2 regions of the Anabaena sp. WFMT genome follow, and region 1 is predicted to be linked to the other one. Evidence: predicted binding sites of a transcription regulator. Region 1 holds the regulator's gene; the other holds the start of a gene.
The links. Region 1 encodes HrcA, which represses chaperone genes, less so after heat shock. Its sites were predicted from a motif close to TTAGCACTCNNGANTCNNGAGTGCTAA; they were not measured.

Region 1 (7,800 bases):
GTTTGGAGAGATTGAATTTGTTCTTCAAGTGCTTCAATGCGGTCAACTAAGGTGCGAATTACTTGAGCTTCTGAATCTGGTAAGTTGTTGTGTTCTAGAGGGGAAACTCGAACTCCAGCACGATAGATAATGCGACCTGGTACGCCTACAACTGTGCAACTAGAAGGGACATCTCTCAAAACAACTGAACCAGCACCAATGCGGACATTATTCCCAATTTCGATATTTCCTAAAACTTTCGCACCAGCACCAACAACGACATTTTCGCCTAATGTGGGGTGGCGTTTGCCGCTTTCTTTACCAGTACCCCCAAGGGTGACACCTTGATAAATTAAGGCATAGTCACCGATGATGGCTGTTTCACCAATGACAACTCCCATTCCGTGGTCAATAAATACGCCTTGACCAATTACAGCCCCTGGGTGAATTTCAATGCCGGTTAAGAATCGAGCTATGTGAGAAATCAGCCGTGGGAAAAAGGGAATACCAATACTACGCAGCGAATGAGCTAACCGATGGAAGATTAAGGCTTGCAAACCCGGATAGCAAAACAGGACTTCCAACCAATTCCGGGCTGCGGGGTCGCGTTCAAAAATAATGCGAAAATCGGCACTTAGTGTAGATAGCACGAGATAGTACCCTTGGAGAGCAAGACAAGCTACTCTCCCATATTATCGTTACTTGGTCATTGGGGACTTCTAGGAAATAAATTATCCAATCTTGTGGGATGGGCTTCTAGCCCGTCCGGTTTTAAGGGCAGACAAGACTTGTACTGAGCTTGTCGAAGTATGCCTACCCCACAAGAATTAATTGAATATTTTTTATTTGGAAGTCCCTTGATGATTGATGATTGGGGACTGGGGACTGGGGACTGGGGACTGGGTAGTAATTGATAATTACGAATTACGAATTACGAATTACGAATTATTGTTCTACCGTCAAAGTGTAGTTATGCTTGAATCCGCGATTAAATGTACCTACCCAAACGCGATATTTGCCACGTTTCCATTTGCTGCCAATCACACTAGCATCTTTGCTTCTACCTGTATCATCACCACAACGAATTGTTTCGTCGTCTGGACCTTGGATAAATAGAGTGGTGTCATGGCCACTCTTAACTAGTATTTTCAGTTGATCGAAATCTTTTTCTAAGACGAGGATGTGATCAGGATTGGGATCACCAAAGCCGATGCAAATATTTTTATCGCGATCGCGGTTGCTCATGGCAGATAATGAATACGATCCGCCTGTATAACCAGTCACAGTTCCTTGTCCTGGTTCAAAACCTGGTAACAACTTCACAGTTCCAAAATTTGCTGTCTCTGCGGCTACAGGTGTAGCTATCATGGCGATAATTGTAGCTAACAGCCAGCCACCTCGAAAGTGAAGCCAGAAGCGACGATCTCTCATGTTAGCTCTCCCAGATGTTGATTTTTGTGACTATCTATACTAATTTTATGTAAAAAAAGAGCCAATTGCTAGTGCTTGTGTCACATTTCCAGGTGACACAGATAGCACTTTTAGCGATTAAGCTGCAAGAACACGCCACCTTTGAGAGTTCCTGGCTGACTACCATAACTACTGACTGTAAGCGATCGCAGATTATCAAAGAGTGGTTTTCCTAACACTTCCACAAATTTGAGAATTGGTAGCTGACTTTCAAGAATGTTTTTACTCTTTTTCCAGTCAATATATATGTATCCTTGGTTGGATTGGGGGAAGGTAGCAATACTATTTTGAAAATTGCGATCATCAACAAGAGAATTTTCTTGATGTGTAAGAATTTTCTCCATCGTTGCTAGGTCTGAGGTAAAAATTTCATAATTATCAATGTTTGTATGCACTCCTCCAATTTTGGCTTCGACGTTGACGGCTGTTTTGTCTTCAGTAGTAGCGGTTAACTCTGTCCACGCGGAGACTTTTTGCTTGTTGAGAATAAGAGAACTAACATTAAAACCATTGTTGATAGCGATGTTATCTAACCTAGCTATACCTGTTTCTAATTGCGGCGTTTTTTCCACCACAAACATCCAATTTGCTTGATTGGCTAAAAGTGGGTTATCTTCAGTTAGGGATGCGATCGCATATTCTCCTGTCACCCAACTAAAAATATCCTTACTCAAGTTGAGATTCCAGCGTTTTTGGAAATCCACCAAAGGTTTAACCCAGCGAGAAATAGCTTGTTCCTCAGAACCGTAGATTGTTGCTGTTCCTTGTTTCCACAGTTTTGCTAAATCGCTTGCACCTAAATTACTTAAATTCACCCCACCAACAGCCAAACCTGCCGATTCGGGAATATAGTGCAATGCACCCACAGGTTTAGACAATAATAGAGATGGAGGAGCAACTTTTGTAGTTGCTAAAAATGTGCTTTCCGCCAGCAATCCTTGGGGATTTAATACTAAAGAAACAATTTGGCTATCATAGATTGATTCTACTAATTCCCATCCTTGCCACTTAGCAACTATGGGCAGATTCAAAAAAGCTACAGCTACAGCATCTTTAGGCAACTCTTGAACAGCTTTTTGATATTCAGGAGAATCACTCAAATTCAATTGCGGTGCTTGGACATTATTAATCGCTTCTCGTAAAACCTTAGCATCATTAGCAAACAAAACAAAATTATCAACAACCGCACCAGCTAAACGATTTTGAATTTTTTCAGGTGTTATTACTTCTGGGGTATCAGAAAGCAACTTCACACCTTTGTATTGTTCAACCGCCAAATTTGCTCCAGCTAAAGCCCGTTTGGAGAATAATAACTCTACAAACTCACGGCTTTTTTCTGGCTTTTCAGTGGAAAGCGCCATCAGATACCCTGGTTGCAGTCCGTTTTCTGGGTCGCGGTCTATATCTTCACTAGTAACAGCTAGTGTAATTTCATTACTTAGCCAAGGTTTGATATCATCTTGGAAATCTATATTACTTTTTGCCAATAAACTGTTTTTGAGCTTAGAAATGTCCCCTTTTTGCTCTATTGCTTGCAAACGGTCGGGATTTATTAATAATGACACCATCACAGGTGACATTTTTGACACAAATATAGCAGCCCCAGGTTCAGATTTAGGAACACTGAGGTTGAATGGACTTTTACCAAAAAACCAATAAAAGCCAGCAATACCAATTAGTAGCAAGACGATGACACCAGCTACCAGGAAACCATAAAATGAGCGTTGACTGTTCACTAAACCTATTTTCCAGCTTTTCTGTCACCATGAATAGTATAGGATCGTTTAGAAAAACTACATGACAGGTACATCTTTTGTTCAACCCTTTGCCTCAATTAGCGTAGAAGAACTAGCACAACGTCTTGCAGCAGGTGATTCTAGTTTGCAGCTAATGGATGTGCGCGAACCCCAAGAAGTTGAAATAGCAAGCCTGGAAGGGTTTGTCAACCTGCCCCTGAGTGAATTTGCCGAATGGGGTGAGCAAGTCCCCACCCGCTTTGATCCCCATGCAGAAACCCTTGTCCTGTGTCATCATGGTGTGCGCTCTGCTCAGATGTGTCAATGGTTAGTTGCTCAAGGATTTACAAATGTTAAAAATATTACGGGTGGTATTTCTGCTTATTCGATATTAGTTGATTCTTCAGTTCCTCAGTATTAACATTGGTAGACAGGGGGCAGGAGGCAGAAGTTTAGTATTTTTAACTTGATTTGTCCTCCTCAATTCCATTCCCTGTCTATCAAATAAATAAATCAGTATCGAAAAATACAGCATTGCTTAGAAGCTTATGAAAGAATACAGAAAAAGATGAAAATCTCATCTTAAACGCAGCTTTTGGTGCTATGGTCAAGCTGTATCAGGTAATACGCTGTGATGATGAATTAAGGGTAACTTTTGCGTTAATCACCATCATACGAGTATATAATTTGCTATCTTAATTAAATAATTATTAACCTTTTTTTGCTTTGCGGTTATAGCCACAATATTTTTTCAACCTTTGATTAAAATTTGCCTTCAGTAAAATATCACCTATGCAAGTTCAGCTGACAAATCGACAACAGCATATACTTTGGGCAACTGTACGCCACTACATTGCTACGGCAGAGCCTGTTGGCTCTAAAGCTCTAATTGAGGAGTTTGACCTTGGTGTTAGTTCTGCAACTATTCGCAATGTCATGGGTGTTTTAGAAAAATCTGGTTTACTTTACCAACCACATACTTCAGCGGGGAGGATACCTTCTGATTCTGGTTATCGCACTTATGTTGATCAACTAATTACACCTTCTTTCCGAGATGGTACACGAACAGAAGCTTTAACTAAAGAGGTAGAAGCCGCATTACAACAACGTCTACATTGGGAAGATTGGAGTTTGGAAGCTCTATTGCAAGGTGCTGCACAAATTTTAGCAACTTTGAGTGGCTGCATTACTTTGATTACTATGCCACAACCGACTACTGCACAGTTACGACATTTGCAATTAGTGCAGATTGAACCTGGTACAATTATGCTGATTGTGGTGACAGATGGTTATGAGACGCATTCTAAGGTGATGGATTTATTCACAGCGTCGTCAGAAACTAAACCTGATCCTGAGGTAATTGATCATGAGTTGCAAATTGTATCCAATTTTCTAAATAGTCACTTACGAGGCCGCAGTTTGTTGGAGTTAGCTAAACTTGACTGGAGTGAATTAGACCAAGAGTTTCAACGCTATGGTGAATTCTTGAAAAATTCAATTGCAGAGTTGACACGTCGCACTCTAGCACCAGCTGCAACACAAATTATGGTGCGGGGGGTAGGGGAAGTTTTGCGTCAGCCAGAATTTTCCCAATTACAGCAAGTACAAACTATCATCCATCTTTTGGAAGAAGAACAAGAACAGTTGTGGCGTTTAATCTGTGAGGAACCAGAAACTGAGGAAACTGGTAAATCAAGGGTAACAGTTCGTATTGGTGCAGAAAACCCACTAGAACCAATTCGTGGTTGTACTTTAATTTCTTCTACCTATCGTCGGGGTTCTATACCGGTAGGGAGTGTGGGAGTTTTGGGACCAACTCGTTTAGACTATGAAAGTGCGATCGCAGTTGTAGCCGCAGCAGCAGATTATCTCTCAGAAGCTTTTAGTTAAATTGCCTAAATCATGTTGAGAAAAATTGCCTTTGGTTTGTTATGGCTAGGATTTATTTCCTATGCCTTTTTCTTTGCTCCTCCTGATAATTTCCCAGAGAGTTTAGAATTAATTAAAAATCTGTCTACAGGTAATTGGCAAGGTATTAATCCTATAATAATTGCCTTATTTAATATCATGGGTATTTGGCCTTTAATCTATAGTGCCGTATTATTTATAGATGGTAGAGGGCAAAAAATACCAGCTTGGCCGTTTGCTACAGCTTCCTTTGCAGTTGGTGCATTTGCACTTTTACCATATTTAGCTTTAAGAGAACCAAATCAAGAGTTTATAGGCAAAAAAAATTTATTTCTGAAAATCTTCGATTCGCGTATAACTGGCATTTTATTAACATTAGGTGCTGGTGTTTTAGTTGCTTATGGTTTCCAAGGAGATTGGGCTAATTTTTTACAACAATGGCAAACTAGCCGTTTTATTCATGTAATGAGTTTAGACTTTTGTATGTTGAGTCTATTATTTCCGGCCTTATTAGGAGATGATATGACACGACGTGGTTGGAAAGATAATCAATTATTTTGGTTATTTGCTTTAATTCCTCTATTTGGGGCGTTGATTTATTTATGTGTGCGGCCACCTCTAAAAGCAGTAGATGGGTAAAAGAGAATACAACAAAAATTATTTACACCTACAACTTGATAAAATTTTGTGATTCAAAAACGATAGATACATTCAATTGCATTTAAAATCTACAAACTAGGAAAATTAAAAATATGCCAGATTCTATAAAAGTCGAAATTAATCAAAATGAATCGTTTCTCCCCAAAAAATTTTTTAACGAACAATGGCAGCTTTATCAAAAAGTGTTAAATAAGAATTACATGGGACACCACGAAATTTATGTTGTGCTACATGAATTACTACTTAACTACTTTCAAAAACCTTTTACTATGCTTGATATTGGGTGTGGTGATGCTAGTTTCACCTCTCAAGCTTTACTAAATACCCAAATTGCTGAATATACAGGTATAGATTTATCAAATCCGGCACTTAAAGGGGCTGAAAAGAATCTAGCCGTAACTAAATGTAAAACAAATTTTATTAAAGGAGATTGCTGGGAATTAACTTCTGAATTAGCGAAAAATAAAGAGAATAAATTTAATGTGATTTTAATATCTTTTGCTCTCCATCATCTGCAAATTGAGGAAAAAGATAATTTAATTAAGCAGGTTAAAAAACTCCTAATACCAGGTGGTATTTTTATTCTCATTGATATTGTGCGTAAAGAAGAAGAAAGCAGAGACAACTATGTGAAACGTTATTTAGAAAATGTAGAAAAATATTGGTCTTTATTAACTCCTCAAGAATATTCAATGGTAGAAAATCATATGTCATCTAGCGATTTTCCTGAAACTCAACAAACCTTACAAACAATTTCTGAAAAATACGGTTTTAGTGATTTTAAATGCGTTTATCGTGATTCTTTAGATACTACACAAATGTTGTCTTTTTACCAATAAAACCTTTTAATGTCATGACTCACACTCCCTTTTTGTGACAAAATGACGATAACGAAACATCGCTTCTAACTGCACCTGTACCAACCAACCACTGACAAATTCCACAGCATCACCACCAGGTAGAGAAAAAGAAATATTATCAGTTAACCTAGTCTTCCCATTTTCCTCTGCAAACTCATGACGATGTACCCAAGACTCAAAAGGGCCAGATATCTGTTTATCAGTAAACAGTTTATATTTTTCAAATTCAGTGTGACGCGCTAACCAAGTCAAAGGTAAAAGCCCAACAAACAAGCGAAATTCAGTAATTGCACCTTCGTCTATTCCCCCTTCACGACGAATTACTTGAACTGGTTGCCAAGGTGGGGTTAGTAATTGTAAGATGTCTGATCTTTCATGAAATTTCCAAACTACTTCTACTGGTGCGTTAATAATTGAGGAATGTTTAAAATGCAGCATGGAAAGAAAAACCTAAAAATTAGCCTTCGTATTCACTATCAATTTCAATATCTAGTGTATCTTCATCAATCCTGACATACAAAACATTAGGACGACAGCAAACCTGACAATCTTCTATATAACTTTGTTGCATTCCGGCACTAAAATCAATAAAAGTTAAATTTGGTTCACCACAATAAGCACAATAAAACTCTGATGTGTTTTGCATCTCTAGATATTATCTCAATTTTATAACTCTGCGTACCTTTGCGTTAACCTCTGCGTTTATTTCACTTCCAACCCAGAGCGAAAATGACCCATAGCTTCACTCAAATGCTTTTGTAGTGTAGACTGAGGTAGAGGCCCTTGCAAGTGACTCCAAGGTAAAATCTGATCAGTTGACCAATTAGCGTGGACGTAAAAATCTAAATCGGGAATTTGCCCCTTGAGTTGCTTAAAAGCACGTTTATAACTACCCAAAGAGTCGCCAAAGTCACGAGTTAATTCTAGCAGATGGGAAATTCTGCGATCGCCCCTCGATAACAAAGCCTGTATAATTGACCAATTATAGCTTTCTGGACGAAACTCTATCCCTTGGGGTTTTAGGTGTTTTTGTAAAAACTGTAACCGTTTCTCCGCTTGCTTATTAACCCCAAACCATTGAAAAGGCGTGTGTGATTTGGGTACAAAGGTGCTACAACCCAGGGTTAACCGCAAACCAGGTGCAGCTTTTTTAACAGCCTTCATCATTGATACCGTTTCTTCTAAAT
Region 2 (7,800 bases), on a different contig from region 1:
CACCCATACCAGCACCAGCAGCAGGAGCGCCATCCTTAGGTTCAGGTTTGTCAACTACGATACATTCGGTTGTCAACACCATTCCCGCAATAGAAGCCGCATTTTGCAGAGCAGAACGGGTTACTTTAGCAGGATCAACAATTCCAGCTTCCAACATATCAACGAATTCGTTGGTAGCAGCGTTGAAACCAACGTTGAATTCCTTCTCTTTTACACGTTCAGCAATGACAGCACCATTCTGACCGGCGTTTTCTGCAATTCTCTTTAGAGGTGCAGGTAAAGCACGAGCCACAATTAAAGCACCAGTCAACTCTTCATCCTTGAGGTTAACCTTAGCCCACTCTTCCAATTGAGGAGCGAGGTGAGCCAGAGTTGTACCACCACCAGGGACGATACCTTCTTCTACAGCAGCCTTGGTAGCGTTGATAGCATCTTCCAAGCGCAGCTTCTTGTCTTTCATTTCGGTTTCGGTAGCTGCACCAACTTTCACAACAGCTACACCACCAGACAATTTAGCCAAACGCTCTTGTAGTTTTTCCTTGTCGTAGGAAGATTCGGTTTCTTCCATTTGACGACGAATTTGTTCGCAACGAGCCTTAACTGGAGCTTCGTTACCTTCAGCTACAATTGTGGTGCTGTCTTTGGTGATGGTGATACGGCGAGCTTTACCCAGGCTATCTAGCTTGGTGGTATCCAGCTTCAAACCTGCATCTTCGGTGATGAGTAGACCACCAGTTAAGACGGCAATATCTTCTAGCATAGCCTTACGGCGATCGCCAAAACCAGGAGCTTTAACGGCTGCAACGTTGAGTACACCGCGCAAACGGTTAACTACTAAGGTTGCTAAAGCTTCTTTTTCGATATCTTCGGCGATAATCACCAAAGGACGACCAGAACGAGCTACTTGCTCAAGTACAGGTACTAAGTCTTGTACCAAAGCAATCTTCTTATCGGTTAACAAGATGTAAGGCTCATCGAAGACTGTTTCCATCCGCTCTGCATCAGTAGCAAAGTAAGGAGAGATATAGCCTTTATCAAAGCGCATCCCTTCGGTGATTTCGAGTTCGGTGGTCATAGACTTCCCTTCTTCTAGGGAAATTACGCCTTCCTTACCCACTTTGTCCATTGCTTGAGCAATCATCTGACCGACTTCTTCGTCGTTACCAGCAGAGATGGAAGCAACTTGTGCGATCGCCTTAGAATCTTCTACAGGACGAGCGTGTTCAGCAATCTTTTCCACTAAGAAAGCCGCAGCTTTGTCAATACCGCGCTTCAGCAAAATCGCATTAGCGCCGGCTGCAACGTTCCGCAAGCCTTCCTTAACGATCGCATGAGCCAAAACGGTAGCGGTGGTTGTTCCATCACCCGCAGCGTCATTTGTTTTAGAAGCAGCTTGACGAATTAGCGCCACACCTGTGTTTTCAATGTGGTCTTCTAATTCGATTTCTTTAGCGATGGTAACACCATCATTCACAATTTGTGGTGCGCCAAATTTCTTCTCTAGAACTACGTTGCGACCTTTAGGACCGAGGGTAACAGCAACAGCCTCAGCTAAGATATCAATACCGCGTTCTAGAGCGCGACGGGCGTTTTCGTTATAGATAATGCGCTTTGCCATAAGAGTCTAAATTCGGGTAGTAAGTTAAAATTTGTCTTGAATTTGGTAATGGGTGAATTTGGTAAATGGTAATTGGTGAAAACTTTTTCCCAGTCCCCAATACCTCATGCCCCTCATCACCCATTTACATGACGACTGCTAAAATATCTTTTTCAGAAAGCAGTACGTACTCTTCGGTTCCGAGCTTAACGTCGGTTCCAGCGTACTTGGAGTACAGCACTTTCTCACCAACTTTGATTTCCAATTCTTGACGGCTTCCGTCGTCATTACGCTTGCCAGGACCAAGGGCTACAACTTCGCCTACTTGGGGCTTTTCCTTAGCGGTGTCGGGCAAATACAGACCACCTGCGGTCTTTTCTTCAGCGGCGGTCACTTTTACAAAAACGCGATCGCCCAGGGGTTTAACGGTTGAAACGGTCAGAGATACAGCTGCCATAAAATTTTTTTTGCCTTGTTAGCACTCTCAACTCCTGAGTGCTAATTTACCGAAAGCCAGCATACAATGGCAACGATTCCTTGTGTACGGGTTTCCGAACTGGGCGCTCGCAACTGTACTTAAGCATAAATGCCTAATTGTGATAGTTGTCTGGTTCTGTTGCGTAAGTAATGAATATTTTTATATGGACAACATTTATTTGCAAAGCGGGGAAATTGTTATAGAACTGTAATCAGGGAACCGTTCAATGAGTAACATTACAGTAAGTCCAAAAATTGCCGTCCTCTCCCCAAAACTACTAAAGCTGTGGAAGGAACTTAAAGCCCTAAGTCATTGTGTGAAAGCTCTAGGACTGGCAAACCTTCATCGAACAGCTTTATCTTGGTTCTGAACAGACAGTTGCTCACTTATGGACAAAACAAGCTAGTCTAGAGTCCTGGGAATGCTTAAAACTGGGACTTAAGGAGCCACATCTTAGCCAGCTGCTTAGTTAGTCATCCCATTGGCATCTTCAGAACTAAAACCAACTGCTTGCGTGTTTGTTGTTCTAGGCAGATAATGGTAGTTTACCCAGATGGGGTTTGGTATAGCCAAACAAAACCGGAAGTCATTGAGCGGATCATCCCAGAACACTTAATCGGCATAATGGTGGTGGAAGCATAAGCCTTTTTAACCCATCCTTTGCCAGAAACTTCCCCGGTTTCTCGTGAACCTCTGATAGAGGCTTAACATCCAAAGGATATAGTAGAGCAGCAGTAAGCGAATGAAAGTGCGGGTGAGTTTTGAGCTAGGGTCATCTTCAGCTAAATACTGAACTTGTCAACCAGAAAGATTATTATTTAATCAGGTTTAATCAGGTTTTTTAGCCCGCCCCCTTTCAAAGCGATATATAATAGCGCATTATAAATACTATTGCTCTCCGTATCCTTACTGGAATTTTGCCATCTAGCTACTAGTAAGATTGAAAGTGACCTTCACTTTTTAGACTTCGAGGCAGCAAAGGCAAGTTAAGTGGGAAAAACAACAACATCTCAATAATCCACCATAGAGGATAACTAATCAAGACCTTGATGGATCGAAGCGCGACAAGTGCCACTGCTATGAAAGAGTCCAGCATGAAAGATCACAAACGACTTCTATTGATTGATGATGACCCTAACCTCATCTTGCTGGTGAAGGATTACTTAGAATTCCGAGGATACGAAGTCATCACGGCCGAAAATGGACGAGAAGCTCTGGATATTTTAGAACATGATGTTCCAGACATGATCATCTGTGACGTGATGATGCCGGAAATGGACGGGTACACTTTTGTGGAACAAGTACGCCAAAATGAACGTACAAGTTGGATTCCCGTTCTCTTCCTCTCCGCTAAGGGACAAAGTGCAGACCGAGTTAAAGGTCTGAACAAAGGTGCTGATGTCTATATGGTCAAACCCTTTGAACCAGAAGAACTCGTAGCACAAGTAGAATCCTCACTAAAGCAAACCATCCGTTGGAAAGAACATCAGACAAAGGGAGGGGAAAACGGTTCCCGTATCCAGGTTCCCTTCGATGTACAGTTAACCCCAACCGAACTGAAAGTAGTCCAGTTTGTAGCCAGGGGTTTAGCTAACCGGGAAATCGCTGAAGAATTAAACGTCAGTCAGCGTACAGTGGAAAGCCATGTTTCCAATATGTTGGGTAAAACCAATCTCCACAACCGTACTGAACTAGCGCGTTGGGCGATTGAAAATCAAATGGCTTAAACCTCTGCTCATTTGGCGAAGTTTTGAGTTTTGAGTTAGGACAAAATAGCTCAAAACTCAAACTGGTTATGTAACTTGACTTCAGTTTGAGAGCTAATAAATTATGAATTGTGAAGCCAAATTTGGATTTTTTAGTTCCAACTTCATAATTCATAGTTTATGATACAGCCCTCAACTGCTATGTTCCAACCCGGATATCACCTAAAAATATCACTACATCACCCCCACGCAAATACCCTATTGTCCCAACTGGAAAGGAAACATAGCTCATAGGGGCTGATAAATCTTTACAGAACAGAAAAGTAAATTAAAAGTCAACATTTGGCAATATACGCAAATTAGCAATTATATTTTTACAATAATAGTAAGCGTGTCTTAAATGTAACTAGTTATATAGTATCTACTTCAATGCTTTTTATTAAAAAGAACAAAGTAATCGCAAAAAACTTAATGCCAGGTGGGAAGATGATTGATTTTAGAATACTTACCCTGCGGGAAGAAAATTTACATCTTCATAAAGTTGCATCATTGTTCCCTCGAAGTTAATACAACGTAATTGAAATGATGCTTGTTCTCCCGCGTAAGACTACATTACCTATAGAAGACAGTGATTATTCAAAAAGATGGCGTTTAATTAAAACATTTGTAACCAAACTCTGTGCAGAAACATTAGCACTTGAGGCTCAAATTTCCCCTTCACGCCAAAAGCAAAAAGAAAGTAATCTTTGGCAGCGTCGGTTTTGGGAACATACAATTAAAGATGAAATAGACTTTGCTGCTCACTGTGATTATATACATGATAATCCCGTCAAACATAGATTATGTGCAACAGCAAAAGAATGGGAATTTTCCAGTTTTCATCGCTTTGTTTTTCAAGGTATTTATCCAGAAAATTGGGGAAGTGAACAAATACCTAATCTAATCAATGATGTTGAATTTGAATAAGGTAAACCAAATGGTAGTTTACAGTGCAAAAACACCATTTTTCTCTAGTAAATAGTGATCATGTAGGGTGGGTTAGCGAAAGCGTAACCCACCCTACAATTAAAATTCTGCGCTTTGTGGTGTACGTGGAAACGGAATTACATCTCGAATATTTCCCATACCCGTCATAAATTGCACCAATCTTTCAAACCCCAAACCGAAACCAGCATGGGGAACGGTACCATAACGACGCAAATCTAAATACCACCATAAATCTTCCGGGTTCATACCTTGGGCTAAAACCCGTTTTTCTAACACATCTAGCCTTTCTTCCCGTTGGGAACCACCAATAATTTCGCCTATTTTCGGTGCGAGAATATCCATTGCGCGAACGGTTTTTTCATCATCACTCAACCGCATATAAAAAGCTTTGATTTGGGCAGGATAATCTGTAACAATCACAGGCTTTTTAAACAGTTGTTCTGCTAAATAGCGTTCATGTTCTGATTGCAAATCTGCACCCCAACTGACAGGATAATCAAATTTAACATCAGCCTTTTCTAAAAGTTTGACTGCTTCTGTATAAGTCAATCTTTCAAATTGATTATTAATAATGTTATTAGCGGTTTCTAAGACAGTCTTATCAATACGTTCGTTGAAAAATTCCATGTCTTCTGGACAAGTTTCTAATACATATTTAAAGATATATTTAAGAAACTCTTCTGCTAAATCCATATCACCTTCTAAATCACAAAAAGCCATTTCTGGTTCAACCATCCAAAATTCTGCTAAGTGACGAGAAGTATTAGAATTTTCAGCCCGGAATGTGGGACCAAATGTGTAGACGTTAGTAAACGCCATTGCCATAATTTCGGCTTCTAATTGTCCACTTACTGTTAAATACGCTGGTTTACTAAAGAAGTCTTGGCTATAATCAATCTCTTGATTTTCGGTGCGAGGAACATTCTTTAAATTAAAATTGGTAACGCTAAATAATTCTCCTGCACCTTCACAATCACTAGCAGTAATAATGGGAGTATGTACCCATAAAAATCCTTTTTCTTGGAAGAATTGATGAATAGCTGCTGAACAAGCATTTCTCACCCGAAATACTGCACCAAAGGAGTTAGTTCTAGAACGCAAATGTGCAATGGTTCGCAAAAACTCAAAGGAATGACGTTTCTTTTGCAGAGGATAGGTATCAGGATCAGCATCACCGTAGACTTTGACGCTATTAGCTTTTAATTCTATTCGCTGTCCTTTCCCTTGGGAAGCCACAAGTACACCTGTGACTTCCACAGAAGCACCAGTATTTATTTGTTTTAATATTCCTTCGTAGTTTGGTAAATCTTGATTAATGACTATTTGCAAATTTCCTAGAGATGAGCCATCATTGACTTCCAGAAATGCAAAGCCTTTTAACTCGCGTTTTGTTCTTACCCAAGCTTTAATTACCAGAACCTCTTCTGGTTGTCCAGTTTTTAATATTTCTGCAATGCGATGATTTACCATTTTCTACAATTTGTATTTTGTCAATGTATATATTATTAATTTTATGAAAAATTAACAGTTTCAGCCAATCAAAAATCCCAATTTGGAATTACCCAGCACAAGACTTTAATAGCCAGCCTATAATTATACCTAAACCACCAAAGCGGACAGCTTGCCAAAATGGTTTTTTCAGGCTATTCCAAGAAAACAACTGGCTTTCTAAGTTAAGTTCTAACGCCTCTAACTGTTTTTGAATGCGCTTTAACTCTGACTTAATTTCTGGGGGCTGCTTTTTATTTTGTTTCAGATTCTTTAATTCTTGTTGCCATTGTGCCTTTTGTTGTTGATCTCGTTGCACTTGGGCATATCTTTCTTTTAATAATCGGAGTGATGTTTCTACTTCTTCTAGTTCTTGTTCAAAGTCTGGCTGCTGGTTTTCCTGTAAATTAGTCATTGGTGATTGGTCATTGGCTATGATGATTAAATCATAACTGTTACTATTCACTCACCACTTAGTCTTATGTCTCAAACTAGTCAACTGAATGAAATCAGCACTCTAGAACTGGCTCAAGCCCTGATAGAAAGGCTAAGTATCTCCCCTGATGATTGGCATCGCCTCAAGTCTAACCGCAATTCCCGTGCTAGTGAACAGGTAGCGGCTGCTATGGTGTTTCTCCTCAAAAACCAGCCTCAAGAAGCTCAAGCGAGATTAGAACAGGCTATTGGTTGGTTAGATAAGTCCATTTCTGCCCCTCCTTGTGAAAGTCACGGAAAAAAATGAGGGAGAGGGAACTAGAAAGATTATTTATCTGCTTTCTGCCTCCTTCATCGTCGTAACGATAAAAGACGACGGGTTTCTATTTGTTTGCAAAGCCGCAATTCTGTACCTTTACGGTTCCACTCTACCTGATCAAAGATGAGATGCAGAAGAGACATACCGCGACCACTTTCGGCTTCATCGGGTGGTAAATAGTCTGTAGGATCGCTATCGCTATCAGGTGAGGGAGTGAAGCCACTCCCTTGATCTGAGATAATCCACCAATATTGATTATCTATTAGGGAAAAACGAACTACCACTAATTTGCCAGGATCAAGATTATTGCCATGTTTAGCTGCATTAACTAGGGCTTCTTGAAGTCCTAATCGCAGTTCTGCTTGTAATTTTGTGGGAACATCTGCCAGTAGTAAATCTAATATGGGACAAAGATAAAGAGTTGAGGCAAAACTAATAGTACCCCAACTACGTCCAACTGGACGAAGGGAAATGGTAATCACAAGAGAAACCCCGTAGCTTTTAGTTAGCTAGACATTAGTTTGGTGTCACAAGCACCCTAATAATCATTGAGGTGGTCATACTGCCTTCAAACTTGCGTCTGTAAAACTAAATTTTAAAAATGCTAGGGAGCATTGACTCTAATATATTAAGTGAGAATTGATTGGTTAAAAATTGGCTGTAATTTTACTGCTAATGCAGTCAGCAACTTAGAAGTTGCTATTAATTATAAATGGGTGTATAAATAGCCCTCTTTATTGCCGCTTAATAATTTACACAATTTAATTCACCTTTAAGAGTCTATGCAACT

Region 2: a site for HrcA is predicted at 2,073-2,099, ahead of groES (co-chaperone GroES). Genes of this name have one in related genera too.

What each region holds. Positions count from the first base shown of each region.
Region 1 covers NZ_JBPWOA010000006.1:53,136-60,935, reverse strand. Annotated here, with positions in the region: gene cysE (serine O-acetyltransferase) at 1-629, opposite strand, end outside; gene ACSQ6I_RS05055 (hypothetical protein) at 925-1,410, opposite strand; gene ACSQ6I_RS05050 (DUF3352 domain-containing protein) at 1,521-3,185, opposite strand; gene ACSQ6I_RS05045 (rhodanese-like domain-containing protein) at 3,247-3,606, shown strand; gene hrcA (heat-inducible transcriptional repressor HrcA) at 3,978-5,075, shown strand; gene ACSQ6I_RS05035 (DUF2834 domain-containing protein) at 5,088-5,732, shown strand; gene ACSQ6I_RS05030 (class I SAM-dependent methyltransferase) at 5,846-6,592, shown strand; gene ACSQ6I_RS05025 (SRPBCC family protein) at 6,605-7,051, opposite strand; gene ACSQ6I_RS05020 (CPXCG motif-containing cysteine-rich protein) at 7,071-7,259, opposite strand; gene ACSQ6I_RS05015 (B12-binding domain-containing radical SAM protein) at 7,316-7,800, opposite strand, start outside.
Region 2 covers NZ_JBPWOA010000019.1:174,958-182,757, forward strand. Annotated here, with positions in the region: gene groL (chaperonin GroEL) at 1-1,618, opposite strand, end outside; gene groES (co-chaperone GroES) at 1,743-2,054, opposite strand; gene ACSQ6I_RS12305 (response regulator transcription factor) at 3,125-3,802, shown strand; gene ACSQ6I_RS12310 (REP-associated tyrosine transposase) at 4,364-4,747, shown strand; gene asnS (asparagine--tRNA ligase) at 4,847-6,238, opposite strand; gene ACSQ6I_RS12320 (hypothetical protein) at 6,327-6,671, opposite strand; gene ACSQ6I_RS12325 (DUF6439 family protein) at 6,738-6,998, shown strand; gene ACSQ6I_RS12330 (ATP-binding protein) at 7,043-7,492, opposite strand.